4 regions of the Bradyrhizobium sp. CCBAU 25360 genome follow, and region 1 is predicted to be linked to each of the others. Evidence: predicted binding sites of a transcription regulator. Region 1 holds the regulator's gene; each other region holds the start of a gene.

Region 1 (7,639 bases):
GAGCCAAGTTTGTCGAGGAGATGGCCGGGGACATAGACGCCATGGTCAACGCGCCCGGCGAGCAGGAGTTTGATACTGCCCAAGAGTTGGTTTCCACCTCTCCGACAACTTTGTCGGGGATGCTTGCTCTGCTCACCTACGTCGGCGAGTCGAGAGAAGACGGGCAATCTGATGAGGGGATCACACCGACATTCGACGAGGAGAACCTCACGGTTCTCGTCGAGACGCTGGCACGTACTGCTAAGAGGCTGACCTCGCGAGTAGCGTGACGTCGTCCAAAGCCCGCCGGTTCGCGCTGGCGGGCCTCGCAACCCTATTTTTTGGGCGGAGGTCGAACGCCGTGATGTCGGAGCACCTTGTTGGTTTTTTTGGCTGTCTTGCCGACGGCCTTCTTGGCCTTCTTGGCCTTCTTAGCTTTCCTTGCCATGCCACCTCTCGCTGATCCATATTGAGGCCCGTTGCCACCAATATTTGTGGTCACTCTCGGGACAGTAGTTATACCCGTTTCTTGCAATAAAGTTCTTGAGCAGCCTATGGGACAAAGGCACCCACACGCGGTTGTTCGCGCGATCCGCCGCTTCAAAATAGGTCGCGTCTACGGCCGCATTATAGGCGAGAGCGTCCAGCGCTCGCATCGGCATGGGTTCGTCCGCGGCAATCGTTTGCAGCTTCGATTTCCACTTTTGGCCGTCGAGCGCAGAATCCAACTCCAAATCAGCCAGCAACTCATGGTATTTGCGCTGGAGGAATTCGTGCGTACGAGCCTTGTAGCCGAAGTCGAATGTTAGCTGCGCCGTTGCCACGATCAGCACTGCAAACTCCAGCCACGTCTCGTTAATCTCAAAAAGCTTTGAAGCTTTTCCCGCAACCGCGGCGCCGAGAACAATGACCACGAAGTTCAGCAGACGATTCAACCCGTCATAGAAATTCTTGCGGGCGGTGTGATAGATCGCGTTGCGAAGTGCATCGAATTTCGCTTCGAAGGAAGAGTCGGCCACAGCGCCACCCAGATCACTTTTTAGGTGGTGGTGGCGGCGGAGGCGGGGCTGGCCGGACCGGGGGCTGATTGCTTGGACTGGGGCGGCTCGGCGGAGGAGCCACTCCAGCATGCTTTGTCTCGTGATCGCTCATCATGGCCTCAGTATCGAGGCGTCCGATGCCCGGCGGCGCCGGTGTATGGGTTCACGTTGCCAGTTGTGGTGAAGTTGTCCCGCTGAGTGCTGTTCGGATTGGTCGCAACATAAGGCTGCACGTAAGTGCCGGTGTTTGTAGTGTAGCCCGAAGATCTGTGCGTGCTCGGGTTAGAGCCGGTCCCGCTCAGGTATTGCGCCTGGGCGGAGGTTGCTACGATCATAATTGCTGCAGCAAAATATAGCTTCTTCATTCTAATCCCCCAAAGGTTTTATCAAACGCCCGACGCAACCACGTTCCAGGGGCGGTGTCGAGTCCGACGAAAGGATGCCGGAACGGCGTACCGACGATATGACCCCGCCGCCGGTTCACGTTGGCGGCTCTATTGCAGTCAGTCACAAATGTGGGGCTGGTCCGCGTCCATCCCCCTCCGACACTTCCGGACTTCGCCAGTGACACGATTTACGCGCCAAAGAAACGCCGGGCCGCTTGCCATCTGGAACGGGACTACAAACTGAGCCGCGACAATCGAAGCGCCGATGATTGCTGCGCCGGCCAAAATGGATTGCGGAATCGTCATGGTGCCCCCTGCGTCCGATGATCCCCCACCATACGGCAGTTGCAATTCAATTGGCGCCGGAGTCAGATCGGCGCCCATGGGGCGGGACCAACAGATCATTGACGAACTGGGAGCGTTCGAGCGGCTTTGCCTGGAGCTCGCTGCCGACGCGACCATGCCTGAGGAGCGAGCAGGGCTCGAGTTCATGGCCAACTGCTACCGCGCCGAAGCCCGTTGCCTCGAAAGCCGCTTCCCATCTGCTTCCCGGTCTGGAATTCTGGGAAGCAACGGCGCTTTAAGTCGATGCATTACCTACATAAAATCTCTTCTTGACCGATCTCCGGCTATCACATGGCGGTCGTCGCCGGCGTCGTCTTCTTCGCGGTGCGCGCACTGCTGGCCTTGATCCCGGGACTGGCGGCCGGCTTTGCCATCAAGAAATGGTCGGCGGCCGCAGCGCTGGTGGCGGCTGCGTTCTATCTGCTCTTGTCTGGCGCGGAGGTCGCGACGCAACGTTCGTTCTTCATGACGGCGGTGGTGCTGATCGCCGTGATGGTCGATCGCCGCGCCATCACCTTCCGTACGCTCGCGGTGGCGGCGCTGATCGTGCTCGCGGTCGCGCCGGAAGCGCTTGTGCATCCGAGTTTCCAGATGTCCTTTGCCGCGACGCTGGGTCTCGTCGCGCTGGTACAGATCGGCATGCCGAACCTGTTTGCCTCACCCGATCATTCGGCGACCGCGCGCGTCGCGATGTGGGGCGGCCGCGAGATCGCGATGCTGTTCCTGGCCTCGCTGATCGCCGGGCTTGCGACCACGCCCTACGCCGCCTTCCACTTCCACCGCGTCACGCCCTACGGCGTGCTCGCCAATCTCGGTGCGATGCCGGTGGTCTCGGCGCTGGTGATGCCGGCGGGGCTGCTGGGATTGCTCGCAGCGCCGTTCGGGCTCGACGGCGTGTTCTGGTGGCTGATGGGGATCGGCATCGACTGGATGGTCACGGTCTCGCGCTGGGTGGCGGCATTGCCGGGCGCGGTCGGCCGCATCCCGGCGTTCGGCATCGCGCCGCTGATCGCAGCGAGCCTGGGGGTCATCGTGATGGGCCTGTTGCGCACGCCGTTGCGCTGGGGCGGTGCCGTCGTGCTGCTGGTTTCCATCGGCTGGGGGCTGTCGGTGCGGCAGCCCGATATCCTGATTGCCGGGGACGGCGCGAGCGTCGCGGTGCGGGGCGGGGACGGGCGTTTGCATCTGATCAGGGCAGGCAAGGACAATTTCGTGCTGAGGGAGTGGTTGGCTGCCGACGCCGATCCGCGCGATGCCGGCAGTAGCGCGCTGGCGAGCGGCATATCGTGCGACGAGTCGGGCTGCGTAACGCCGCTCGCAGACGGACGGCTGGTCGCGCTGGCCTCGCGCATCGACGCGTTGGCGGACGATTGCAACCGGGCTGCACTGGTGGTGACGTCGAGGCCCGCGCCGCACGATTGTGCGGCGATGGTGGTGGATCGGCAGCGGCTCGCTCGCCAGGGCGCGCTGGCATTGACCCAGCGTGGCGACGGCTTTTCGGTTCAGGCGGTGAGGGCAAGAGGCACGAACCGCCCGTGGTTACCGGCCGGTGCGGGCGAAGGTGACTTCGACGGCAGCCTTGCGCAGAAGGCGGCTCCCCGCAGCCGCGACGCAACGCCATCGGAGACCGACTTGCAGGCCGACGATTGACGCCATCGATTACAGATACCAGGCCAGCACGGCTTCGAGCTTTGCCTTGCCGATGACCGGCAGGGCCACCATTCGGCTCAGCCCGGCTGCGCAGGCCTCAGAGCCCGCGATCGAGCCGTCATGAGTGAGATCGTCGTTGAGCGCGGGCATGCCGGCGGCCCAGGCGCCGCCGATGCTGCCTTCGCCTCTGGCAATGGAATTGGCGGCATAGCGGGCGGCAAGGTCGGTCTGCGCGCTGCAATCGCCGGCGCGAAAGACCAGCGCCGAACGGGCCTCGTTCGGGACCCAGATCTCGAAGCGTCGCGCAATCGGCGTTGCCTGCGCGGAGAGGAAAGTCAGGACCCAGGTTTGGTCGGTGCCGGTTCGGTAGGGCACGCCGACACCCAGATTGATCCCGACCTTGGCTGCGTCCTCCCAGCGCAGGAAGCTCTTGGCGTCGTGCAGGTCCTTGATGATCAGCGGCAGGCCCGCCTTCCAGGTGCGTCCGGGAAGTCCGAAGCCGCGAGGAAATTTAGTGTGGCGCGAGTTGAATTCGAACATGTCCGCCGCGCCGTAATAGCCGTCGACGAGGCCCATCTCGTGGGAGAGATCAGGATCGTTGTGCCAGAGTTCGATCGCGCCGACATGCGCCTCGTCGTCGCCGCAGAACAGCACCATCACGGCTTGCAGAAATTCGCCTGCAAACACCGGCACCGCCACGCCGCAGGTGAGGCCGGCGGCGACGGCCTGATCGGTCCGCTTGAAATACGAGTTGGCGAATTTCGTGAGGATGACGGGATGGCCGCAGGCCCAGGTCTTGCCTGGAAGCCCCTCGTCATATCCGAAGTGCAGCTCTTCGCTGACGGCCTTGAACGCGGACAGCCCTTCATCGTAAAGGCCGCCGCCGAATTCCAGCCGCATGCGCGTCCGGTCAGGCACCCAGAGTTCAACAACGCGAATAAAGGTTTTCATCGAGCGTGTCCGCCGCCTCAAACCACGACAGCATCGGTCATTTGGCTGCGGAGCGGAGGTTCAAAATTCAGGCAGGACGGCCCAAACTTCGTGCGGCGACGAGGTGCGGCGGCGCTCGCCGATCGAATTTCGTGAAACACAAACCCACCGGGCTCGCCGGCATCGGCCGGCGACGGCATTTCAATCCTGGCCCCGGACCCGCCGGGCCGGAGGGCGTCAGCCGATCGGCAGTCGCGTGACCGTCGGGCGACTGTCGGCGATGATCTGCGGCTTGTGCTCGCGCTCGCCGATCGGCTGGGTCACCGGCAGTTGCAGCACGGTTGCGCGCTGGCCCTCGACGAGCTGCGTCACCAGCACGGATTTGCCGTCCGGGAATTCGATCGCATCATGATGGCGATCGGGAATGTGCGGATCGATCTTGCCGAACTTGCCGACGCGGGAGTTGACGGTGCGCGTCCAGATCCAGCGGTTGTCGTAACGGACGTTATCGGCGAAGGCGAGCTCCGTTCCCGGCAGCAGGCAGACCGCGACGGAGAGATCGGCTTCGGAGGCGAAGCCGCGCGTCGAGGTGCCGCGGAATGTTGTCGTGACGATCGTCTCGCCGACTTCTGCGGGGCGCGTCGCGACGGCATGCAGGCTGTAGTCACACATCGGGTGCTCCTCTATGCAGAGATAGCGACCCGCACCCCTTTGGAGGCGCAGGCCCCTACCAGAGTGGAAGCACGTGACGGTCTGCTTGGTTGTAGGCAAATCTGCGGCTGGGATCCGCGAGCCCCGATCACATTATCTTTTCCATCTTTTCCGAATTCGATAGGAACAAAGTCGGCTTCCGTGCATTTGGCAGGCGCGCGTCAACGACCGGCGAAACCAGCCAGCCCGAGTATCGTCAGCTCGGTTGCGTGCGCGCTGCATTGCGGTCGTTGCGGATTTTCTGGATCACGGCCGTGTCCTAGCCGACATGATGATGCGACCAGCGTTGCTGCGGCTGCGCTCAAACGATCCGGCGCATTTGGGCTGTCCCCCTCGAACTCGAAAGGCCGCGAAGCGATGTTGCTTCCCGCGGCCTGCCGAGGATGTCGCGAAAAGGGGGAGGGGCCGGACAATCTGTGCAGAACCAGAAAGACTATCCAGCCGGAGCGGACCATCATCCGCTCCAATCTCTGATCGGCGATGCCGACCGAAGGCGCGCGCGAGGCGCTGAAGACTCCGGTATCAGTACTTGCGGTAAAGCCCGATCAGCTTGCCCTGAATCTTCACGCGGTTCGGCGGTAGGATGCGCACCTCGTAAGCGGCATTGGCGGGCTCCAGCGCGATCGAGGCGCCGCGGCGGCGGAAGCGCTTGAGCGTGGCTTCCTCGTCGTCGATCAGCGCCACCACGATGTCGCCGGTATCGGCGCTCTCGTTGCGCTGGATCAGCGCCATGTCGCCGTCGAGGATGCCGGCCTCGACCATGGAATCGCCGCGCACTTCGAGCGCGTAATGCTCGCCGGAGCCGAGCATGTCCGGCGGCACGCTGATGGTGTGGCTGCGGGTCTGCAACGCCTCGATGGGGGTGCCGGCCGCGATGCGGCCCATCACGGGCACCGCAACGGGCCGCTCGCCCTCGTCCGCGGACGGGCTGGAGCTCGCGCGTAGCTTGCCGAGATTGCCCTCGATGACACTTGGCGTGAAGCCGCGTCGGTTGCCGGCGGCAGCTTGGAGCTCCGGCAGCTTGATCACTTCGATGGCCCGGGCGCGGTTGGGCAGCCGGCGGATGAAGCCGCGCTCCTCGAGTGCGGTGATCAGGCGGTGGATGCCTGACTTCGAGCGCAGGTCGAGCGCATCCTTCATCTCGTCGAAGGACGGCGGCACGCCGCTTTCCTTCAAGCGTTCGCTGATGAACCGCAGAAGCTCGTATTGTTTGCGCGTTAACATCTCGACCAAAGTCCCCCGGTTGATGTCGTTCGATTCCGAGACGATGAGTTCAGCGATAAGCCGCTACATCCTCGAAACAAATCATGAACGGACACTATATGTTCGATACATGTTCCGCAACTGCTTAATTTACCGTGAACAGAGCGAAACTCGCGGAATGCGTGTGGCCGCGCAGTTCAGACGGGGAGCCGCAGCACTTCGCAGGGGCTGCCGGCCTCGGCCTTTGGCGCAAACGGTGCGCGCACGAGAAGTACCTGTGCTGCAGCAAGATTCGCAAGCAGAGAGGAGTCTTGATGGCTGACGGGAAGGGCGACGAGCGTGCCGTCGTCGCGCGGCTCCAGGCGCGCGCGCAGATAATCCTCGCGCTGGTCATTGGCGCCGAGATCGCGGCCCAGCACGGCGCGCTCGCGATGGTGATGAATCACCGAACGGCCCGACAGCGCGCGAATCAGCGGCACCATGAACAGGAAGGCGCACACGTAGGACGACGCGGGATTGCCGGGCAGGCCAATGACGCCCATCGTCCCTAAGCGTCCGTGCATCATCGGCTTGCCGGGCCGCATCGCGATCTTCCAGAACGCCAACGCGATGCCTTCGTCCTTCAGCGCCTGCTGGACCAGATCGTGGTCGCCGACCGATGCGCCCCCGGTCGTGACCAGGACGTCGGCGCCGCTTTCGCGCGCGCGGCGGATGCCGGCGGTGGTGGCCTCCAGCGTATCCGCGGCAACACCGAGGTCGATGGTCTCGGCGCCCTCGCTGCGGGCGAGCGCGTGCAGGGCATAGCCGTTGGAATAGACGATCTGGCCGTGCCCGGGCGTCGAGCCCGGCATCACCAGTTCATCGCCGGTGGCGAGGATCGCGACCTTCGGACGACGGCAGACGGCGAGTTGCGGGTGATTCATTCCAGCGGCGAGGGCGAGATCGCGCTCTGTCAGACGGGTTCCCTTGCGCAGGAGGACGTCACCCTCGCGGAAATCAACGCCGGCGGGGCGGATGTGCCGACCCACGATCGCGGCTTCCTTGATCGTTATGTGCTTGCCCTCGGCGATCGTGTCCTCCTGGATCACGACTGCGTCGGCGCCGTCGGGAACGACGCCGCCGGTGAAGATCCGCACGGCTTCGCCGGCGCCGACCCTTTCCGTGAACGGACGGCCCGCTGCGACCTCACCGATCATCGTCAGCCTGGAATCGATCGTTGCCGCATCGGCCGCGCGCACGGCGTAGCCGTCCATCGCCGACATCGCCTGGGGCGGTTGGGTGCGCCGCGCAGCGACGTCCTGCGCGAGCACGCGATGGTAGGCTTCGTCGAGTGAAACCATCTCTGCAGGCAGCGGCTCTGCACCCGCCAGCACCGCAGCAAGGGCGTCGGAAACC
Region 2 (7,639 bases), on a different contig from region 1:
TAGACGCCGAACATGTGGCCGCCGGCGGCGCGATAGGCGATGTCGGCGAGCCAGACCGGCAAGGGCGGACCGAGATCGGTGCCGACCTGGTATTCGCGTCCGAAAGCCAAGAGCGTCGCAAGGCTGCCAGGCGGGCTGCGGTAGAACACCAGCGCCACGAACAGCCACATCGCGGCCTGCAGCAGCACGGCGATCCAGACGATCAGCCGCGGCCGGGCGCGAATGAGCTCGATGACCAGGGAGGTAAACCGCATGCAACGCCCGAAAGATGCAGCCAACCCGTCCAGCCGGCCCTATTCGCTCACAAACACTTTGATAAGGGGCGCTGCGCGTTGTGGCAACGACGGTTTCCTCGTCATGCCCGGGCTTGTCCCGCCTGGCTAACTCTAGAGATTCGCCGACGCGTCGATTCCGACGCTGGCTTCCACCGGCACCTCGACCTCGGTCACCGCAAACAGATCCGGCACCGGCTCGACGGTCCACGGCATGTGCTTGGCGCGTGCGGCCGCGACCGGGGCGAAGAAGCGGCGGTGATGGACGGAGGGGCCGAGGCGGTCGAGCGCGTCGAGGTGCTCGGGGACGGCGTAGCCCTTGTGCTGCTCGAAGCCGTAGCCGGGGCAGTCCTGCGCCAGCGCGCACATCAGGCGGTCGCGCGTCACCTTGGCGATGATGGAGGCCGCCGCGATCGACAGCACGATGCCATCGCCGCCGATCACGGCTTCGCAATCGCAAGGAGTGTCGAGCCGGTCGCGGCCGTCGACGAAGACGTGCCTGGGCGCCTCCGGCAGTGCCACGACGGCGCGCTTCAGCGCCCACAATGAGGCGCGCAATATATTGTCGCGGTCGATTCGCGAGGGCGAGGCGACGGCGACCGAGACCTGGGCGGTGGCGCAGATCTTGTCGAACAGTTTTTCGCGCTCCTCCGCCGTCAGGCGCTTGGAATCGTCGATGCCGCGCGGGATGCGGTCGGGGTCGAGAATCACGGCTGCAGCCACCACGGGGCCGGCGAGCGGCCCGCGGCCGGCCTCGTCGCAGCCGGCGACCGGCCAGACGCCGCACTTGATCAGCGCGCGCTCGCGCCGGAAGCTCGGCGGTGCGACCGCGATGATGCCTTTCTTGCCTGCGGGAACGGTCGTTGTTTTGGTCGCAGGCGCTTTGCCGGCCTTGGCGGGCGCTGCCTTTTTCGCAGCGTCCTTCCTTGGCGCGTCTTTGGCCGGTGTCTTGGCGGACTTGTCCCGAATCATGGCGGGGATCGTGCGCAAGCGGCCCGGCCGGCGCAACCGGGAACCCGGCGCAATTCCCGTTATTCAGGCCGCCCTATTCTGCCAGATGCACCCGCCGGTCCTCGCCGACCTCGATGCCGGGTGCGACCACGACCTCCCAGGGATGGCCGTCGGGATCGGCAAAATAACCGGAATAGCCGCCGTAATCGGTCTCGTGCGCGGCCTTCGCGAGCTTTGCCCCCTTGCCGAGGGCAAAGGCCAGCACTGCATCGACCTCCTCTCGGGTCCGACAGTTCCAGGCGATCGTGATGCCGCGGAAGGTCGATGGCCTCGGCTGGTCCGGCAACGCCGCGTCGGCCGCGAGCTGATCCCAAGGATACAGCGCGAGCACCGGACCGCCGGTATCGTAGAACGCCACCGCCTCGCCGGTCGCCTTTAGCCGGCGCGAGAACCCGAGCGCGTCGTAAAAGGCGATGCTGGCGCGGATATCGCTGACACCGAGCGTGATGACGGTGAGCCGCGGCACCGGAGCCGAAACTTGCTTACTCATACGACACCTCTTCCACACTTCCCGCTCAGAACAGGCTCAGCTGATCGCCGTTCCGCTTCGGCCGGGCAAAATGATCCGTGGTCAGCTTGGAGCGCCTTTTGTTGAGGCCGAGCCTGTCGCAGGCGATCTCGAAGCGGCGGCCGATGGTCCAGGCCATCGGTCCGGTGCCCTTCATCCGCTCGCCCCATTTCGCATCGTAGTCGCGCCCGCCGCGCATGTCGCGGATCAGCGTAAAGACGTGGCGATAGCGGTCCGGATAGTTCGCCATCAGCCATTCGCGGAAGAGATCGCGCACCTCCAGCGGCAGCCGCAGCAGCACATAGGAGGCCTCCTTGACGCCGGCATGGGCGGCCGCGTCCAGGATGCGCTCGATCTCGGAATCGTTCAGCGCGGGGATCACGGGCGCGACCATCACGGTGGTCGGGATGCCGGCGTCCGAGAGCTGCTTCAGCGCTTCCAGCCGCTTCGGCGGCGTCGAGGCGCGCGGCTCCATGGTGCGCGCCAGCTTCGGATCGAGCGAGGTGACCGAGATGGCGACCTTGGCGAGGTTGCGCTTGGCCATCCGCGCGAGAATATCGATGTCGCGCACCACCAGCGCCGATTTGGTGACGATGCCGACGGGATGGCCGGCACGCTCGAGAACCTCGAGGATGCCGCGCATGATTTTGCGCTCGCGCTCGATCGGCTGATAGGGATCGGTGTTGGTGCCGATCGCGATCATCCGGGGCTCATAGCCGGTCGCGGCGAGCTCCTTCTCCAGCAGCGCCGGCGCCTCGGGCTTGACGAACAGTTTTGACTCGAAGTCGAGCCCCGGCGACAGGCCGAGATAGGCATGGGTCGGCCGCGCGAAGCAATAAACGCAGCCATGCTCACAGCCGCGATAGGGATTGATCGAGCGATCGAAGCCGATATCGGGGGAATCGTTGCGGGTGATCACCTTCCGCGAGGTGTCGACCCCGACACTGGTCTTGAACGGCGGCAGCTCTTCCAGGCTCTGCCAGCCGTCGTCGAAGGCGACGCGCGCCTCGGCCTCATAGCGGCCGCTGGCATTGGACTGTGCGCCCCGCCCTCGCCTGCGCGCGCGGTCGATGGCGACGCCAAGTTCTGGAAAGTCAGAGTCCACACCCGCCGGCTCGGAGGGCGCCTTGACCGGCGGGTGCTTGAGAGCATGAGACGATGCTGCTGGACTCATGAAGCCAGGATAGCACGACAACGGAACAAATCAAGAACACAAACAAAAGATGGGAAAACAACCCCATGCACAGTAGCCGCCCAAATTTCGGGCGCGGTCCTTTGACCTCACGCAACATGCCCGTCGCAACGATTTCGTTTGATGCCGGCCAGGGATCAATCGTCGCGGAACAATGTTGGTGACGATCGCCGGGTGAAGGTCAGCAGGAACATGGCAAATCAACAACAATCGGCCGCGGCAAGCAGCAACCTCGACCTCCTCGATCGCTACTGGCGCGCCGCGAACTATCTCTCCGTCGGGCAAATCTACCTGCTCGACAATCCGCTGCTGCGCGAGCCCCTGCGGGCCGAGCACATCAAGCCGCGCTTGCTCGGCCATTGGGGCACGACGCCCGGCCTGAACTTCATCTACGCCCATCTCAACCGCGTCATCCGCGCGCTCGATATCAGCGTGCTCTATGTCTGCGGTCCCGGCCATGGCGGTCCCGGCATGGTCGCCAACACCTATCTGGAGGGCAGCTACAGCGAGATCTATCCCGACATCGCGCGCGACAAGGACGGATTGCGCGAGCTGTTCAGGCAGTTCTCCTTCCCAGGCGGCATTCCGAGCCACGCGGCACCGGAAACGCCGGGTTCGATCCACGAAGGCGGCGAACTCGGCTACGCGCTGGTGCACGCCTACGGCGCGGCGTTGGACAATCCCGATCTGATCGTGGCCTGCGTCGTCGGCGACGGCGAGGCCGAGACCGGCCCGTTAGCTGCGTCCTGGCACTCCAACAAGTTCCTGAACCCCGCGCATGACGGCGCGGTGCTGCCGATCCTGCATCTGAACGGCTACAAGATCGCCAATCCGACCGTGCTCGGGCGAATGCCCAACAGCGAGATCCGCGATCTCTTCCGCGGGTTCGGCCACGAGCCGCTGTTCGTCGAGGGTGATGATCCCAAATTGATGCACCAGGCCATGGCGGACGCGCTCGACGTCGCGCTCGCCAGCATCCGCTCGATCCAGCAGCACGCACGGGACGGGCGCAAAAGCGTCGAGCGGCCGCGCTGGCCGATGATCGTGCTGCGCAGTCCGAAGGGTTGGACCGGTCCGAAAGAGGTCGACGGCAAGAAGGTCGAGGGTTTTTGGCGCGCGCATCAAGTCCCGGTGGCGGGCTGTCGCGAGAACCCGGCGCACCTCAAAGTTCTCGAAGACTGGATGCGCAGCTACGAGCCCGAAAAGCTGTTCGACCAGAGCGGCGCGCTCATTCCAGAACTTCAGGCGCTCGCGCCCGAAGGCATTCGCCGCATGGGCGCCAATCCGCATGCCAATGGTGGCCTGCTCAAAAAGGAGCTGAGGCTGCCGGACTTCCGCAGCTTTGCCATCGAGGTGCCGCAGCCCGGCGGCGCCATCGGGGAAGCGACGCGCGAGCTCGGCAAATTCCTGCGCGACGTCATCCGCCTCAATGCGAAGGAGCGCAATTTCCGCATCATGGGCCCGGACGAAACCGCGTCAAACCGGCTGGACGCGGTGTTCGAGGAGACCGAGCGGGTCTGGATGGAGCCGATCGAGCCCTATGACGTGCACCTCGCGCAAGACGGCCGCGTGATGGAAGTCTTGAGCGAGCATCTCTGCCAGGGCTGGCTCGAGGGCTATCTGCTCACCGGCCGCCATGGTTTCTTCTCCTGCTACGAGGCCTTCATCCACATCGTGGATTCCATGTTCAACCAGCACGCCAAATGGCTGAAGGTCACGCGCGATCTGCCATGGCGGCGCCCGATCGCCTCGCTCAATTATCTCCTGACCTCGCATGTCTGGCGGCAGGACCATAACGGCTTCAGCCATCAGGATCCCGGCTTCGTCGATCTCGTCGCCAACAAGAAGGCCGACATCGTCCGCATCTATTTCCCGCCCGATGCCAACACGCTGCTGTGGATCGCAGATCACTGCCTACGGACCTACAACCGCATCAATGTCATCGTCGCCGGCAAGCAGCCGGCGCCGCAATGGCTGTCGATGCAGGACGCTGCCACGCATTGCGATGCCGGCATTGGCATCTGGAGCTGGGCGGGGACGGAAGATGCGGGCCAGGAGCCCGACGTGGTGATGGCCTGCGCCGGCGACGTACCGACGCTGGAGACGCTCGCCGCCGTCGACCTGTTGCGCAAGGCGCTGCCGGATTTGAAGATCCGCGTCGTCAACGTCGTCGATCTCATGACGCTGCAACCGAAAGACCAGCATCCGCACGGCCTGTCCGACCGCGACTTCGACAGCCTGTTCACGCGCGACAAGCCTGTCATCTTCGCCTATCACGGCTATCCCTACCTGATCCATCGGCTGACCTATAACCGCACCAATCATGCCGGCATGCATGTGCGCGGCTTTGCCGAGGAAGGCACCACGACGACGCCGTTCGACATGGTCGTGCTCAACGAGCTCGACCGCTACCACCTCGCGATCGAGGCGATCGAACGCGTGCCCGGGCTCGCGGCCAAGGCTGCGCAAGCGAAGCAGCAATTCCGTGACAAGCTGATCGAGCATTCGCGCTATGTGCGCGAGCACGGCGAGGACATGCCTGAGATCCAAGGCTGGGTCTGGCCTAACAGCTCCGGCGGCAATACCCCGGCCGAAGCCGGCGACTAGCCATGTCGGACACGGTCCTCGTCCTCAACTCGGGATCGTCGAGCATCAAGTTCGGCCTGTTCGAGATCTCGGCTGTTGAACCCCGCCTGCTCTGCAAGGGACTGCTCGACGAGCACGAGGCAAAACCCCGGCTCGTGGTGAAGAGCCCCGCGGGCGAAGACCTGTTCGAGACATGGAGCGAGGCGCCGGACGCCGACGGCGGCCATCTGTTCGCCGATGTGCTTGCCTTCATCGACGACCGGTTCGGCGGACACCACCTGCGTGCCGTCGGCCATCGCATTGTTCACGGCGGGCCGGATTATTCAGGCCCGGTCGCGCTGACCGACGACGTGATCGGAAAGCTTAAGGCGCTGACGCCGCTGGCGCCGTTGCACCAGCCGCGGTGCCTCGCGCCAATTCGTGCGCTCGCGGCGATTCGACCAGCGCTGAGGCAGATCGCGTGCTTCGATACGGCGTTCCATCACGGCCTGGCGCCGCCGGCGAGCCGCTTCGCCATTCCGAGGCGCTACGAGGAACGTGGCGTCCGACGCTACGGATTTCACGGCCTCTCCTTCGAGTATGTCGCGGGACGCCTCGCCGAGATTGCGCCGGAGCTCATCGCCAAGCGTACCGTCATCGCGCATCTCGGCAACGGCGCCAGCCTGTGCGCGTTGCGCAACGGCCGCAGCGTCGACACCACCATGGGGCTGACGCCGCTCGACGGTCTCGTGATGGGCACACGCTGCGGCACGATCGATCCCGGCGTGCTGCTCTATCTGCAGCAGCACGAAAAGATCTCGATCGAGGATGTCCAGCACCTGCTCTATCACCAGTCGGGCCTGCTCGGCGTCTCCGGCATCTCCGCGGACATGCGCACGCTGCTTGCGAGCGGCGAGATTGACGCGCGAGACGCGGTCGATCTTTTCACCTTCCGCGCGGCGCAGCAGGTCGCGATGATGGCAACCACGCTTGGCGGCCTCGACTGTCTGGTCTTCACCGGCGGCATCGGCGAGCACGCCAAGGAGATCCGCAGCGCGATCGGCGAACGTCTCGCATGGATGGGCGTGCGCATCGATGCCGCGGCGAATGAGGAGACACGTGAGCGGATCAGCGGTAGCGATAGCGCGGTCGATGTGCTCGTCATTGCAACCAATGAAGAGCTGACGATCGCGCGCCATTGCGCTGCGCTGCTGCAGCAAGGCCATCCCAACTGAAAGAACGTGTCAGTCTCGTAGCGTGGACAAAGCGACTTGTCCGCCGTTGCTCGAAGAGCGAAGGCGGAAGCGTGCCCACCACGTCTGTCAATGTGGCGTCGATGGTGGGCAGGGCGCAAGTGCGCCTTTGCCCACCTACGATTCCTGATTCGTGTGGACAGAAGAGGGCACAATGACACGCACGAACTAATGCGTTCCCGACCATATCTGAAAACACCCGATCGCGACCTCGATCACGATCAGGACCACGACCGCGATCTCCAGGCGGAGCGAGCGCTGGGTGTCGATGATGTCGGTCAGCGCGTTGGCGGTCTCCGACACCGCGGTGAGCTTGCGCTCGAGCGTGTCGAGGCGTTCTTTCAGCTCGTACTCGTCCTCGAGGCGCGAATAGAGCCGGTCGAGCTCGGGCTTCTCCCAGAGCACGTCGGGCTTCTCGGCGATCGCGACGCGCCCGGCGACGCGCTGCTGCACCAGCAGTGCATTGCCGATCAGTTGCAGGATGCCCTTGCGACGGCGCGGCGTGCGTCCGTGCTCGGCGAGCTCCCGCGCAAACGGCTCGATCACATCGAAGACCGCGGCGACGCGGCGCTCGTCGCGCGCGAGCGACGTACTCTTGGCGAGCGCGTCCGCAACAAGCAGCAGCCGGTCGTCGGAGAACTTTGCGAGGCAGATCGGCCCGCCCGGCTGGATCGCTTCAGTGCTTTCATCCTTGCAGAGCTGTGCCTGCGCAATCTCTTCCTCATACGGGCTGAGCTCGCCGATAACCCGCGGCTTCAGGCTGTCGATCAGCACTTTCTCCTCGGACGGGAGCAGCCCGATCAGCACCACGACGCCGTAACGAAAGATCACGGCGAGG
Region 3 (7,639 bases), on a different contig from region 1:
AGCGCGTCGACGTCGTCCTTGTCCCACTCGATGAAGGTGCGGTCGTCCATCGCCGCGTTGCCGATGGGGACATAGGTGTCGAGCCGGTCCTGCGTCAGCACATAACCGCCGACATGCTGGGAGAGATGGCGGGGGAATTCGATCAGCTCGGTTGCAAGCTCGACCGCAAGGTTGATCATGGGATTTTGCGGATCGAGCCCGGCCTGCCTGACCTGCATGTCGTTGAGGCCCTTGCCCCAACTGCCCCAGACGGTGTCGGCGAGCGCGGCGGTGACGTCCTCGGTCAGGCCCAGCGCCTTGCCGACGTCGCGGATGGCGCTGCGCGGGCGATAGTGGATGACCGTTGCGATGATCGCGGCACGATGGCGGCCGTAGCGGCGATAGACATATTGCATCACCTCCTCGCGCCGGGAATGCTCGAAATCGACGTCGATGTCAGGCGGCTCCAGCCGCTCCTTGGAGATGAAGCGCTCGAACAACAGATCGACCTTGGTCGGATCGACCGAGGTGATGCCGAGCACGTAGCACACGGCCGAGTTCGCTGCCGACCCCCGCCCCTGGCACAGGATGCTCTGGCTGCGCGCGTAATGCACGATGTCGTGCACGGTGAGGAAATAATGCGCGTATTTCAGCTCGGCGATCAGCGCGAGTTCTTTGTTCAACGTCGCGCGCAGCTTGTCGTCAATGTTCTCGATGCCGCCAAAGTATTTATCGACGCCCGCCCAGGTCAAATCCTCCAGATGTCCTTGCGCGGTCTTGCCCGGCGGCACCGGCTCATCCGGATACTGGTATTTGAGCTGGTCGAGCGAGAAGTCGATCTTCCCCGCAAAACGCATGGTCTCCGCGATCGCCTCGGGGACATCGCGGAACAGCCGCGCCATCTCCCTAGGTGTTTTCAGAAAACGCTCGGCGTTGGCTTCCAGACTCCTCCCGACCGCCTCGATCGTGGTCTTTTCCCGGATGCAGGTCAGCACGTCCTGAAGCGGACGGCGGCCGGGATCGTGATAGAGCACTTCGTTGGTCGCGAGCAGCGGCACTTTTGCTTTGGCCGCGAGGTCATCGAGCCGTGCCAGGCGGCGCCGGTCGTCGCCGCGATAGATCAGGCTCGCTGCCAGCCACACGCCCTCGGCGCGGCTCGCCCTCAGCTTTGCAAGCACATCCAGCGCCTGCGCCGGCTCGAAGCGATGCGGCAACGTCAGGACCAAAAGCTGCCCCTCGGAGAATTCCAGGAGATCGGCGAAGGTGAGACGGCACTCGCCCTTCTCGATCCGCGTGATGTCGTCGCCGCGCTTGCCTTTGGTCAGGAGCTGGCACAGCCGGCCATAGGCGGCGCGGTCGCGCGGGTAGACAAAAATGTCGGGCGTGCCGTCGATGAAGACGATGCGCGCACCGATCAGCAGTTTCGGCTTGTGCAGCACCTTGTCATTGTGGAGCTCATTCCAGGCCCGCACCACGCCGGCGAGCGTGTTGTGGTCGGCGATTCCGATCGCGGGAATGCCGAGCTTGCTCGCCTGATGCACATAGGCGCGCGGATCCGAGCCGCCGCGCAGGAAGGAGAAATTGGTGGTGATGCCGATCTCGGCATAAGCGGGGCTATTCATGCGAAGAGACCGTGCACATACCAGCCGGGAGAAGCAGGCTCGCCGTCGCCGTCGAACACCTCCCCCTCGTAAAGTCCGTCGCGAAAAATCCAGAAGCGCAGGCCTTCGGCATCCTCGATGCGAAAGTAATCCCGGGTCAGCTGCTTGCCGTCCTGCCGCCACCATTCCATCGCGATACGCTCGGGTCCTTCCACCCGCACCACGGCATGCAGCGCGCGGCGCCAGGTGAACTGATGCGGCGGACCATCCGGCACGGCCGCGAACGGCACCTTGATCGGCTCCGGCTTGTCGAACAGCCTTAAGGGACGCAGCGGCGGCTCGCTTTCGGTCCGTGCCGGCCATTCGGCCTGCATGGCGGCGGCGAGATGATGCTGCGCCGGGGCGGCCAGCACCGCACATTCGGGGATATGGGTATCCTCAGGCAGGTGCACGACGACGCGCTTTCCGCCGATGCGCGCGGCAATGCGGTCGATCAGGGCGGCAAGCTCGTCATTGTCGTGGACATGGGCGTCGAGATCGCGCTGCTCCTGCACCACGATCTCGGTGCGGCTCGCCGACAGGCGCACCATGTCGAAGCCGAAGCCGGGATCGAGGGGATCGGCGAGCGCATCGAGACGCTCGCGGAACAGACGGTCGATCACCGCGCTTCGCGTCACCGGACGTCCGGTCTCGACCATGATCGCGCGCACCACGCCGTCGGTGCGGAAGAACGCGGCTTCCAGCCGGCGCGCGCCCTTGCCCTGCTTCTCCATGGAGGCAATCAGCGTGTCCGCCAGCCGCGACAGCGTCATCGCGATCATGGTGTCGGTCGCGATCGGCTCGGCGAAACGCTTCTCCACGATATAATCAGGCAGCGGTTTTCGCGGATTGATCGGCGCATCGCCCTGCCCCAGCGCATGCGCCAGCAGCGTGGAGAACCGCGCTCCGAACCGCGCCGTGATCTCGCTCGGCGAGCGCGTGGCGACGTCGCCGATGGTCTTGAGGCCGGCGCGGCGCAGGCCGGTGGTGATGGCCTCACCCGCACCGAGCGCGGACACCAGAAACCGGCTGATCGCCTCCGCCTCGCCGCCATCGGCAACGATGGTGCCCATGGTCTGCCGCGTCAGCGTGCGCGCGCAGACCGAGGTGCCGGCGATTGCCGCGCTGACGGCAAAGCCTTGTCGGCCGAGCGCCCGAACCAGCGCTTGCAACAGCGCAGCCTCGCCGCCGAACAGATGCGCACAGCCGGTGATGTCGAGGAACAGCCCGTGCGGCGGATCGAGCGCGACCAGCGGCGTGAAGCGGTCGCACCAGTCGGCGATGTCGCTAAGCGTCTTCGCATCGGCCGCGACATCGGCGTCGAACACGCGCAAATCCGGGCACATCGCCCGCGCATTGGCGAGCGGCTGACCTACGTACAGGCCGAGACGCTCGGCAGCCTCGTCCAGCGCATGGATCACCAGCGCATTGTTGTCCTTGATGACGACGATGCTCGGCTCATTATTGGTTTTACCCAGCCCGGAGCTGTTGAAGAACCGCTGGATCCGGTCGATGGGCAGGCGTGGCAGCCACAGGCTGAGAATACGTCGACGGTTCACTGAACTGGCACTCATCACAATTCCATTCCATGATCCACCGGCCGCAGGGGCCATGACGATTACGCAAGAGTTCGGCATCGAAGCGCGGCGCGCCCCATGCGTCCCACACCGACCCCGGCGGCGAATGCGCCGCGCGCAGCATCCACCTGGTCTCCGCGGTCGAAGGCAGCGGCTGCGCCGCCATCCGCAGCATCAGGCCGGTGACGCCGGAGCCTTGCGCGGCCAGCGTCAGCTTGCGGCTCGCCACGAGATCGAACTGCCTGGTTTCGCCCCAGAGCTCGAGCACGATGGCGCCCAGCGCATCGCAGGCGAGCGCATCGGCCGAGGTACGCAGCGCGCTCTCGACATCGGCGGCGCGCACCATCACCACGCGGCGCGGATCGAGGCCGAGCTCGGCGAGCCCGCTCATCGACAGCGCACCGGCCTCTATCTCTGAAAAATCCTGCCGTACCCACAGCAGCGGCCGCTGCGCCGAGACGCGCCCGGCAAGCCCCATGACGAAGCCGGTCGCGGCCGTCCCCTGAGACCCAGTGCAAAACACCTCGTGGATCGCCGCGCGCGCGAGCCCGCCCTTCAGCGCGTTGTCGGCTTCGCTGTGACCGAGCGCGACGCGATCGTGCGGATGCACGACCGTCGCCGTCTCGATGCGCTCGATCTGGCCGCGCAAGGTCGCAAGCGCGCTTGTCCGTGCGCCGCTCATGCTCGCCGCTCCTTCAGGGGTGATTGCCGATGGCTCTCAAAAAGAGAACCAGCGACTGGCTCATTTGTTCATGATATGTTCTAATATAAAGCTAACGGCGCGTAGAGAGTCAATCGAATTGGCGCGCAAGCGGATTCATGAGCTGAATCAAAGGGATTCCAAGATGGACGTACAACGCAAGCTGGAAATCCTGGCGGACGCCGCCAAATACGACGCGTCCTGCGCCTCCAGCGGCACGGAGAAGCGGGATTCCAGCGACGGCAAGGGCATGGGGTCGACCGCGCCCGGCATGGGCATCTGCCATTCCTATGCGCCGGATGGACGCTGCATCTCGCTGCTCAAGGTGCTGCTGACCAACGCCTGCAATTACGATTGCCTCTATTGCGTCAACCGCGCCTCCTCCAACGTGCCGCGCGCCCGCTTCACCATCGACGAATTGGTCAAGCTCACGCTCGACTTCTACCGGCGCAATTACATCGAGGGTCTGTTTCTCTCCTCCGGCATCATCCGCAGCCCCGACTACACCATGGAGCAGGTCGTGAGCGTCGCGCGAAAGCTGCGCGAGGAGCATCACTTCCGCGGCTATATCCATCTCAAGACCATTCCCGAGGCCGACGATGCGCTGATCGCGGAAGCCGGCAAATATGCCGATCGTCTCTCCATCAACATCGAGATGCCCGAGGAAACGAGCCTGCAGCAATTCGCGCCGGAGAAGGACGTGCGCGCGATCCGCCGCACCATGGGCCGGCTGCGGCTGAAGCTGGACGAGGCCGAGGAAGGCCGCAGCGCGAAGACCAAGGCAAAGCCGCAGCGCTTCGCGCCGGCGGGCCAAAGCACGCAGATGATCGTCGGTGCTGATGCAGCCTCCGACCACACCATTCTCCACACCAGCGCCAATCTCTACGGCGCCTACCGTCTGCGGCGCGTCTACTACTCCGCCTTCAGCCCGATCCCCGACGCCAGCCGCGCCTTGCCTCTGGTGCAGCCGCCGCTGCTGCGCGAGCACCGGCTCTACCAGGCCGACTGGCTGATGCGATTCTACGGTTTCGACGTTGCGGAGATCGTCGACGACAGCGCGATGCTGCCGCTCGACATCGATCCGAAGCTGGCCTGGGCGCTGCGTCATCGCGACCGCTTCCCGCTCGACGTCAACCGCGCCAGCCGCGAGGAGCTGCTGCGCGTGCCGGGCTTCGGCACCAAGGCGGTCGAGCGCATCATTGCAACACGGCGCACCACCACGATCCGCCTCGCCGATCTCGCCCGCCTGCACGTGCCCCGCAACAAGGCGCTGCCGTTCATCGTCCTCAGCGATCACCGGCCCTCGCCGCACCGTCTCGATGCCGCGGGGCTGATCGAACGGTTCAAGCCGAAAGCAACGCAACTGGGATTTGGCTTCTGATGCAGTACATCACCCTCGACACCGAAACCGATTTCGACGGCTGGCGCAAAGCCGCGCGCAGCCTCGTGCTTCATCACGTGCAGCCCACCGATGTCACCTGGACCGTGCAGGGCGGCGAGGCGGAGTTGTTCGCGCCGCAAGCACCGTCTCCGATCCTCGAGGCGAACGAAGGCACCTTCAACGTATCAGGCAAATTCGTCGAGCTAGCCCAGGCCGCAATCCTGCACCGCGATATCCAGCGCTTTGCGATCCTCTATCGCCTGCTCTGGCGGCTGAAGGACAACCACGATCTCATCGAGGTCGCGACCGACCCTGACGTCGCGCAGGTCACGGCGATGGCTCGCGCGGTCCATCGCGACGAGCACAAGATGCACGCCTTCGTCCGCTTCCGCGAGATCGGACGCGAGCGCGCAGCGCATTACGTCGCCTGGTTCGAGCCGGAGCATCACATCGTCGAGCTCGCCGCCCCGTTCTTCGCAAGACGCTTTGCCGACATGCCCTGGTCGATCCTGACGCCGGACCTCTGCGCACATTGGGACGGCCACGCGCTCGCGTTCACGCCGGGCGTCAGCAAGAGCGAAGCACCGCGCGAAGACCGGCTGGAGGAGACCTGGCGGCGCTATTACGCCAGCATCTTCAATCCGGCCCGGCTCAAGGTGAAGGCGATGCAGGCCGAGATGCCGAAGAAATATTGGAGGAACCTGCCCGAGGCCTCGATCATTAAGCCCTTGATCGAGGACGCCGAACGCATGACCGGCGCCATGATCGCCAATGCCGCAACCGATCCGCACAAGCCTCAGAAGCGGCCGGAGGCTCCGATGAAACGCAAGCCAGCTGCCGACGATCTCGAAGCGCTCCGCGCGGAGGCCGCGCATTGCCGCGCCTGCCATCTCTACAAGGACGCGACCCAGACCGTGTTCGGCGAGGGCCCGAGATCCGCCAACATCATGCTGGTCGGCGAGCAGCCCGGCGACAAGGAAGACCTCGCCGGCCATCCCTTCGTCGGCCCGGCCGGCCAGATGCTCGACCGTGCGCTGGAGGAGGCCGGTGTCGACCGCAAGAAGGTCTATGTCACCAACGCAGTAAAGCACTTCAAATTCGTGCCGCGCGGAAAGATCCGCCTGCACCAGAAGCCGAATACGCCGGAGATCAAAGCGTGCCGGCAATGGTTCGAACGGGAAGTTTCGGCAATCCAGCCTGATCTGATCGTGGCGATGGGCGCCACCGCCGCGCAAAGCGTGTTCGGCAAGATCACTCCCATCAGCAAGACCCGCGGCCGGCTCATCGACCTTCCCGACGGACGCAAGGCTTTGGTGACGGTGCACCCGTCCTATCTGCTGCGGCTGCCCGATCCGGAAGCCAAGGTTCTGGAATATCAGCGCTTTGTCGACGATTTGAAGATCGTGGCCGGCTTGCAGAAGAAAGCCGCGCGGGCCGCCTAAATACTGGCAGGAAAACGGTTTTCAACCGCCGCTTGTCATCCAGCCTTCAAATCCATCGCGGACAATACCCTTACTTCAAAGTTAAGGGGCGTCCAGACATGACCGATGTTGCATTCGACCGCGCGGTAGCCGATCCCGCGCCGATCCAGCCGGCCTCGCGGCCAAATCTCGACAAGGGCTTCAATCCGCTGACGATGATCCTGTTCTTCGGCATCCTCGCCGCGGGGCTGCTGTTCGTCGCCTACAGCATCTATGTCGACGTCAACGCGACCGGCGCACGCGTGACGAGCTACCTGCCCTACATCCTGTTGTTCGTCGCGCTCCTGATCGCGCTCGGCTTCGAATTCGTCAACGGCTTCCACGACACCGCCAATGCGGTGGCGACCGTGATCTACACCCATTCGCTGCCGGCCGAAGTCGCGGTGATGTGGTCGGGCTTCTTCAACTTCCTCGGCGTGCTCATGTCCTCCGGCGCGGTCGCCTTCGGCATCGTCTCGCTGCTGCCGGTCGAGCTGATCCTGCAGGTCGGCTCCAGCGCCGGCTTCGCGATGGTGTTCGCGCTGCTGATCGCCGCGATCCTGTGGAATCTCGGCACCTGGTTCTTCGGCCTGCCCGCCTCCTCCTCGCACACGCTGATCGGCTCGATCATCGGCGTCGGCGTCGCCAACGCCGTCATGCGCGGCCGCGACGGCACCTCGGGCGTGGACTGGACCAAGGCGACCGAGATCGGCTACGCGCTGCTGCTGTCGCCGCTGTTCGGCTTCATCTGCGCCGCGACGCTGCTGCTGCTGCTCAAGTTCATCGTGCGCAACCCGGCCCTGTATGCTGCGCCCGAAGGCAACAAGGCGCCGCCGCTCTGGATCCGCGGCCTGCTGATCGCGACCTGCACCGGCGTCAGCTTCGCGCACGGTTCGAACGAC
Region 4 (7,639 bases), on a different contig from region 1:
GGATTCCGGCCCCCGCAAGGTTGCCGGCCTCGACTGTTTCGTCTCGCGCTCCGGCTACACCGGCGAGGACGGTTTTGAAATTTCGGTTCCCGCGGCCGATGCCGAACGTCTCGCCAAAGCGCTGCTCGAAAACCCCGACGTGCTGCCGATCGGCCTGGGCGCCCGCGACAGTCTTCGGCTGGAAGCCGGGCTCTGCCTCTACGGCCACGACATCGACACCGCGACCACGCCGGTCGAGGCCGCGCTGGAATGGTCGGTGCAGAAGAGCCGCCGCAGCGGCGGCGCGCGCGCCGGCGGCTTTCCCGGTGCCGAAAAAATCCTCGCCCATTTCGACAACGGCGCGGCCCGCCGCCGCGTCGGCCTGCTCGCCCAGGGACGCGCGCCGGTGCGCGAGGGCGCGCTGCTGTTTGCTGACAGCGCGGGCGGCGAGCCGATCGGACAAGTCACATCGGGCGGTTTCGGCCCAAGCCTGAATGCGCCGGTCGCGATGGGCTATGTGCCCACCGCATCGAGCGCGCTCGGCACACAACTCTTCGCCGAGGTGCGCGGCCAGCGTCTGCCGGTCGCTGTCGCCGCCATGCCCTTCGTCAAGAACACCTACAAACGCTGAGGATTCGAGAATGACCACGACGCTGTATACCTCCGACCATGAATGGCTCGCCATCGAGGGCGACGTCGCCACCGTCGGCATCACCGATTACGCCCAGCAGCAGCTCGGCGACGTCGTGTTCGTCGAACTGCCCAAGGTCGGCCGCGTGCTGAAGAAGGCGGAACCCGCCGCCGTGGTTGAGTCGGTCAAGGCGGCCTCGGATGTGTACGCGCCCGTGACAGGCGAAGTGCTCGAGACCAACGCCGAGCTCGCGGCCGAGCCGGCGCTGGTGAACTCGGAGGCGCAAGGCAAGGCGTGGTTCTTCAAGATCAAGATGGCCGACAGAAGCGAGCTCGGCGGCCTGATGGATGAAGCCGCCTACAAGGCGCACACGGCTTAAGGACGATGGAGCAAGCGATGACCGCGCACCGCAAGACCAACGGCGACACCGCCGCCAGCTTCGTTCGCCGCCATATCGGCCCGTCGGCGCGCGATGTCACCGCCATGCTCGAAACCGTCAGCGCCAAGAGCGTCGACGCCCTGATGGCCGAGACGCTGCCGGCTTCGATCCGGCAGGCCGCCCCGCTCGATCTCGGCAAGCCGCTCAGCGAGACCGAGGCGATCGCGCATATGGGCGAGCTCGCGGCCCAGAACCAGGTCTTCACCTCGCTGATCGGCCAAGGCTATTCCGGCACGATTTTGCCCGCGGTGATCCAGCGCAACATCCTGGAGAATCCGGCCTGGTACACGGCGTACACGCCCTACCAGCCCGAGATCAGCCAGGGCCGGCTGGAGGCGCTGCTCAACTTCCAGACCATGATCTGCGACCTCACCGGGCTCGACGTCGCCAACGCCTCGCTGCTCGACGAGGCCACCGCCGCGGCCGAAGCCATGGCGCTGGCGGAGCGGCACTCGCAGGTGAAGGCGCAAGCCTTCTTCGTCGACAAGGACGTGCATCCGCAGACGCTCGCTGTGATGCGCACCCGCGCCGAGCCGCTGGGCTGGACCCTGATCGTCGGCGATCCCCTCACCGATCTCGACAAAGCCGACGTGCTCGGCGCGCTGCTGCAATATCCGGGCTCTTCGGGCGCGGTGCGCGACCTCCGGCCCGCGATCGCAACATTGAAGGCCAAGGGCGCGCTCGCGATCGTGGCCGCCGACCTGCTGGCCCTGACGCTGCTCGCCTCGCCCGGCGAGCTCGGCGCCGACATCGCGATCGGCTCGGCGCAGCGTTTTGGCGTGCCGATGGGTTATGGCGGACCGCACGCGGCCTATATGGCGGTGCGCGATGCGCTGAAGCGCTCGCTGCCCGGCCGCATCGTCGGCCTCTCCGTGGATTCCCGCGGGATGCCGGCCTATCGCCTCGCGTTGCAGACCCGCGAGCAGCACATCCGCCGCGAGAAGGCGACCTCGAACATCTGCACCGCGCAGGTGCTGCTGGCCGTGATCGCCTCGATGTACGCGGTCTATCATGGCCCCGAAGGGCTGACGCAGATCGCCCGCAATGTGCATCGCCGCGCCGCCGTGCTCGCGAGCGGCTTGCGCAAGCTCGGCTTCGCGCCTGATAGCGAAAACTTCTTCGACACGATCAGCGTCGATGCCGGCGCCAAGCGCGCCGAGATCGTCGCGCGCGCGGCGGCCGAGAAGATCAATCTCGGCGTCGGCGCCACCAGCTTGCGCATCGCGCTCGACGAGACCACGACGCCCGCGACGGTCGAAGCGGTCTGGCGCGCCTTCGGCGGCAAGCTGGCCTATGCCGAGTTAGAGGCGACCACGCGCGAGGCGCTGCCGGAGGCGCTGAAGCGGGCGACCTCCTTCCTCACCCATCCCGTCTTCCACGCGCATCGCTCGGAGACCGAGATGCTGCGCTACATGCGCAAGCTCAGTGACCGCGACCTCGCACTCGACCGTGCGATGATCCCGCTGGGATCCTGCACCATGAAGCTGAACGCGACCACCGAGATGATGCCCCTGACCTGGCCGGAGTTCGGCTCGCTGCATCCGTTCGTCCCGCGCGAGCAGGCGGCCGGCTATCATGTGCTGTTCGCGCGGCTGGAAAAATGGCTGTGCGACATCACCGGCTATGACGCCATCTCGCTGCAGCCGAATTCGGGCGCGCAGGGCGAATATGCGGGACTTCTTGCCATTCGTGGCTACCATGCCGCGCGCGGCGAAAGCCATCGCAAGATCTGCCTGATCCCCTCCTCCGCCCACGGCACCAATCCGGCCTCGGCCGCGATGGTCGGCATGGACGTGGTGGTGGTCGCCTGCGAGAAGAACGGCGACGTCGACGTCAATGATCTCCGCGCAAAGGCCGAAAAGCACTCCAATGATCTCGCTGCGGTCATGATCACCTATCCCTCGACGCACGGCGTGTTCGAGGAGCACATCCGCGAGATCTGCGACATCGTGCACGGCCATGGCGGCCAGGTGTATCTGGACGGCGCCAACCTCAACGCGCAGGTCGGCCTTAGCAGGCCCGGCGATTACGGCGCCGATGTCAGCCATCTCAATCTGCACAAGACCTTCTGCATCCCGCATGGCGGCGGCGGCCCCGGCATGGGCCCGATCGGCGTGAAGGCGCATCTGGCGCCGTTCCTGCCGGGTCATCCGGCGACCCAAGGCGACGCACCGGTCGGCCCGGTCTCGGCCGCGCCGTTCGGTTCGGCCTCGATCCTCACCATCTCCTACATCTACATCCTGATGATGGGCGGTGAAGGCCTGAAGCGCGCCACCGAGATCGCGATCCTCAACGCCAACTACATCGCAGCGCGGCTCGATCCCCACTTCCCGGTGCTCTACAAGAATGCGAAGGGCCGCGTCGCGCATGAGTGCATCGTCGATCCCCGTCCGCTGAAGAATACGAGCGGCGTCACTGTCGACGACATCGCCAAGCGCCTGATCGACTACGGCTTCCACGCGCCGACCATGAGCTTCCCGGTGCCGGGCACGCTGATGATCGAACCGACCGAATCGGAATCCAAGGCCGAGCTGGATCGTTTTTGTGATGCCATGATCGCGATCCGGAAAGAAATCGCCGAAGTCGAGGCCGGCCGCTTCAAGATCGAAGCGTCACCGCTGCGCCATGCTCCGCACACCGTGCACGACATCGCCGATGATGATTGGAAGCGCGCCTATACCCGCAGCGAGGGCTGCTTCCCCGCGGGCACCTCGCGCACCGACAAATACTGGAGCCCGGTGGGGCGCGTCGACAACGTCTATGGCGACCGCAACCTGGTATGCTCCTGCCCGCCGGTGAGCGATTACGCGGAGGCGGCAGAGTAAGACGCGACGGAGGTCTTGTAGGGTGGGCAAAGCGTAAGCGTGCCCACCACCCTTGTATGCGTTGAAATATGGTGGGCACGGCGCTTACGCGCCTTTGCCCACCCTACGGCTCCTGACCTAAGGCGCAATCAACAATCGACTTTCACGATCCCAACGCCAGAGTTGCTCATTGGTCAGCAACGTGCCGCCCCACCAGCGCCGAATCGGATTGTGACGGCGAAAATCCTCCCGACCTTCCAGAACCGCTTTGCCAAACTCCGTCAGCGACAGCCGGCTCCGGCGAAAGGCGGCGTTGCGACCGCGCGCGTTGTCCGGATCGAGTGTCGCCAGCTTGCCGTCCAGACCCGCAACCGCTGGCGCAGGGCCGAATGCGAGCCCTTCGAGCAGCGCGCCCAACTCCCACGGATCGAACACACGAGCCTCGGAGGTGCCTGACGGAAACAGCTCATCGGTGCGACTGCGTCCGCTTGCGATGAGTTCGAGAAGCCGCGTCTCGGTCGCCCCCAGTCCCGTCGCTGGCGACGGCAGCGCAGATCGAAATCGACGAGTCGTAGTCTCAGACTCTCAGTAAGTGACGGCTCGAAACGCAGGTAATTGAGGATCCAGATCAGCTGCAATTGACTGTTGGGTTCGGGGTCGAACCACAGTTCAATGAGATCGACCCCGTAATTCTTGCAGACCCAGAGCAGGGCACCGGCTCGATCCTGGCGCCTGATGAGGGGCGACTGACGCACGGGGACGCAATCCGACCAGTGCATTTGGTCGACCCACGTCCTGGACTCCCGCCAGCCGAGATAGCGGATGAGGTGGTCAGCCGTCGGAAGTGGCCCCGAAACGAAGCGATAGATGAACGGGATGACCATGTCGGCGCGATCGGCGAGGGCAAGACCGACGCCCGCCGAACTGGTCAGGATCACACGCTTCATCGTCGGCGCACCTCACCCTTACGCAAAACGAAACGGGCACTGACGACGTCGGCAACTCAACGTCTTCAGCGCCCGCTCCTCGCGAAAAACTTTCGCGTTAGGTCTTACTCGTCCGCCGGCTCCTCGCCGTCGGCGTCGCGCTCCGGCGTGCCGGCGAGAATTTGCTCGGCGATCAGGCCGGAGTTCTGGCGGATCGAGGTCTCGATCTTGGCGGTGATGTCGGGGTTGGCCTTCAGGAACGCTTTCGAGTTCTCGCGGCCCTGGCCGAGACGCTGGCTGTCATAGGAGAACCAGGCGCCTGACTTCTCGACGATGCCGGCCTTGACGCCGAGATCGAGGATCTCACCCATCTTGGAGACGCCCTCGCCGTACATGATGTCGAACTCGACCTGCTTGAAGGGCGGCGCCAGCTTGTTCTTGACGACCTTGACGCGCGTGGTGTTGCCGACAACTTCGTCGCGCTCCTTGATCGCGCCGATGCGGCGGATGTCGAGGCGGACCGAGGCATAGAACTTCAGCGCGTTGCCGCCGGTGGTGGTTTCCGGCGAGCCGTACATCACACCGATCTTCATGCGGATCTGGTTGATGAAGATCACCATGGTGTTGGACTTGTTGATGGAGGCCGTCAGCTTGCGCAGCGCCTGGCTCATCAGGCGGGCCTGCAGACCCGGCAGCGCATCGCCCATCTCGCCCTCGAGCTCGGCCTTCGGCACCAGCGCCGCGACCGAATCGATCACCAGCACGTCCACCGCACCCGACCGCACCAGCGTGTCGCAGATCTCCAGCGCCTGCTCACCGGTGTCGGGCTGCGAGATCAGGAGCTCGTCGATGTTGACGCCCAGCTTCCTCGCATAGACCGGGTCGAGCGCGTGCTCGGCGTCGATGAAGGCGCAGATGCCGCCCTTCTTCTGCGCTTCGGCCACCGTATGCAGCGCCAGCGTGGTTTTTCCTGAGGATTCCGGCCCGTAGATCTCGACGATGCGCCCCTTCGGCAGGCCGCCGATGCCGAGCGCGATATCGAGCCCGAGCGAGCCTGACGACACCGCCTCGATGTCCATGGACCGGTCGTTCTTGCCGAGCTTCATCACCGAGCCCTTGCCGAACTGGCGCTCGATCTGAGAGAGCGCGGCGGCCAGAGCTTTACTCTTGTCCATGGAAGATCCTTCGACGATACGCAGGGCAGTGGCGGACATTGGGTCGTGCTCCTTATGGCGAGGATTCGCGTGAGGGACAAACGATTGGCGAGGCGGCTCGTCGATAAAAGCAACGTACCCTATTTGTTCTAGGTTCGCAATATGTTCTTTTGCGGATTTGAGGCTTTGTCCGTGAGCATCGCCACGTCCCCCTCCCCATTCGCGTTGTGCACACAACTGGACAGACGCGGCTCCCGTTAATGGTCCTCAATGGGCCATCACCGCCCCAACCGTGGCCACTATCGGTGACGAGAACGCCGATTGCGCTCCCGCCTTCATCGCATGAAAAGGAGCGCGCCATGCTCAAGCGGCGACGTTTCAAGCAGCAGTTGACCCTTCAAGACCGGCTCTCCGCATGGGTGAAGCAGGTCCAGGAAGAGGCCGCCAGGCTTCCGCCCGGGCCCGAGCGGGACGCCCTGCTCAAGAAGGCCCGCCAGGCCGATGTCGCCAATCATCTGCACGACTGGGTCATATCCCCCGGGCTGCAACCGCCGAAATAGCAGGGCTGTCGCAACGTCATTCCCCGGCCGAAGCTGACGCTCATCAAAGACGCAGCCGCCGGCCGCCGTCAGAATTCCGCAATCCTGCGGCACCGAACCTTTTCGCGGTCTCGGGCCTTCTCCAGGATGGGACCGCAACTCTGGGGACCTCAGTCATGACGGACACCACGAACCGCGATACGATCAGGCGCAATCCCCTGCTGGAGGCGGCGCATGAGGAACTGATGAAGTTCGAGCGCCAGGAAAACGAATTCCGCAAGAAGGACCGCCAAGAGCGCGCCGCCGAGTTCCACCTTCCCCTGAATGAAATCAAGATCCACTAGACCCAACCGGGGGCTTCCGAAGCTGACAAGAGCGCGCCGGCGATACGGCTGGCGGCGGCCCTTTTGATGACCTTGCGGGAGGTGGCGGCGGGAGGCGGTCGCCCTATCACCGCAAGCGCGTTGACGGCATCCAAACACCAAGTTTAAGCTATTGAAAGGACAACGGAACTTCCGTGCAGCCTACTGTGCATGGGGTTGTTTTCCAATTTTGCGGCATGCCCTGTACCCCGTTCATCCAGGGAAAGGCTGCCGCTCGCGTGCCTGTCCTTAAAGCAGCGCCAGCAGCACGAGGCCGATCACCAGCACCACGAAGCCAGCCGCTGTCGCGGCGGCGAATGACCGCTCTACGTTATCCATGATGCCACCCCGTGGTCGGCGTGCCACGTTTCCCCCATGGCTGCGCCGAACGCTGTGGAATCTTGCCGACCGGTGTGTCCGCAGTTGTGCGAACGGATGTCGAAATTGGGACCGGTGCGGGGCCAGTCTGCGGCCTCGGCGTTGAGTCCGGAAATCTGACGCCTGTCAGGCTGCCGTAAGCGGAGCCGGCTAGGATGATGCCGCTATGGTGTTGCAGCCCAGCACCTCAGCCTCCAATAACTTTTTGCCCCGTCTGGCTCTCCCCAGGCGGGGCTTTTTCATGCCTGCCGGGCGGTTCGCGGGTCCCGCTCCTCCTGCGTCAGGAGCAGCGAGAAGGCGCGGATCGCGGGCGCAGCCAGCAGCACGATCGGCAACATCGCGGCCCATGCGATCAGCCACGACACCATCCAGTGCCCGACGAAGCTCATCGCGCTGCCTGCGGGCAAGCTGGCGATCCCCGCCGCGA

What was found. The regulator LexA, encoded in region 1, represses DNA repair genes until DNA is damaged. The targets are predictions, from matches to a motif close to TGTTCNNNNTGTGTTCNG.
Region 2: the regulator LexA is predicted to act here: its motif matches at 2,987-3,004, upstream of XH81_RS28585 (PA0069 family radical SAM protein).
Region 3: the regulator LexA is predicted to act here: its motif matches at 3,944-3,961, upstream of XH81_RS24635 (putative DNA modification/repair radical SAM protein).
Region 4: the regulator LexA is predicted to act here: its motif matches at 6,086-6,103, upstream of recA (recombinase RecA).

What each region holds. Positions count from the first base shown of each region.
Region 1 covers NZ_LBJA01000036.1:43,068-50,706, forward strand. The annotation lists gene XH81_RS13125 (hypothetical protein) at 1-269, shown strand, start outside; gene XH81_RS13130 (hypothetical protein) at 411-1,109, opposite strand; partial or broken gene XH81_RS13135 (ComEC/Rec2 family competence protein) at 2,027-3,400, shown strand; gene XH81_RS13140 (GAF domain-containing protein) at 3,410-4,351, opposite strand; gene XH81_RS13145 (hypothetical protein) at 4,568-5,002, opposite strand; gene lexA (transcriptional repressor LexA) at 5,564-6,265, opposite strand; gene XH81_RS13155 (molybdopterin molybdotransferase MoeA) at 6,442-7,639, opposite strand, start outside.
Region 2 covers NZ_LBJA01000043.1:332,516-340,154, forward strand. The annotation lists gene XH81_RS28570 (glycosyltransferase family 39 protein) at 1-254, opposite strand, end outside; gene XH81_RS28575 (ribonuclease HII) at 387-1,244, opposite strand; gene XH81_RS28580 (VOC family protein) at 1,318-1,773, opposite strand; gene XH81_RS28585 (PA0069 family radical SAM protein) at 1,799-2,965, opposite strand; gene XH81_RS28590 (phosphoketolase family protein) at 3,176-5,590, shown strand; gene XH81_RS28595 (acetate/propionate family kinase) at 5,593-6,783, shown strand; gene XH81_RS28600 (RMD1 family protein) at 6,970-7,639, opposite strand, start outside.
Region 3 covers NZ_LBJA01000042.1:96,372-104,010, reverse strand. The annotation lists gene XH81_RS24650 (error-prone DNA polymerase) at 1-1,601, opposite strand, end outside; gene XH81_RS24645 (Y-family DNA polymerase) at 1,598-3,193, opposite strand; gene XH81_RS24640 (ImuA family protein) at 3,090-3,878, opposite strand; gene XH81_RS24635 (putative DNA modification/repair radical SAM protein) at 4,042-5,277, shown strand; gene XH81_RS24630 (UdgX family uracil-DNA binding protein) at 5,277-6,719, shown strand; gene XH81_RS24625 (inorganic phosphate transporter) at 6,818-7,639, shown strand, end outside.
Region 4 covers NZ_LBJA01000031.1:43,660-51,298, reverse strand. The annotation lists gene gcvT (glycine cleavage system aminomethyltransferase GcvT) at 1-610, shown strand, start outside; gene gcvH (glycine cleavage system protein GcvH) at 621-989, shown strand; gene gcvP (aminomethyl-transferring glycine dehydrogenase) at 1,007-3,874, shown strand; gene XH81_RS08350 (hypothetical protein) at 3,992-4,288, opposite strand; gene recA (recombinase RecA) at 4,905-5,993, opposite strand; gene XH81_RS08340 (hypothetical protein) at 6,293-6,493, shown strand; gene XH81_RS08335 (hypothetical protein) at 6,649-6,816, shown strand; gene XH81_RS08330 (DUF2798 domain-containing protein) at 7,452-7,639, opposite strand, start outside.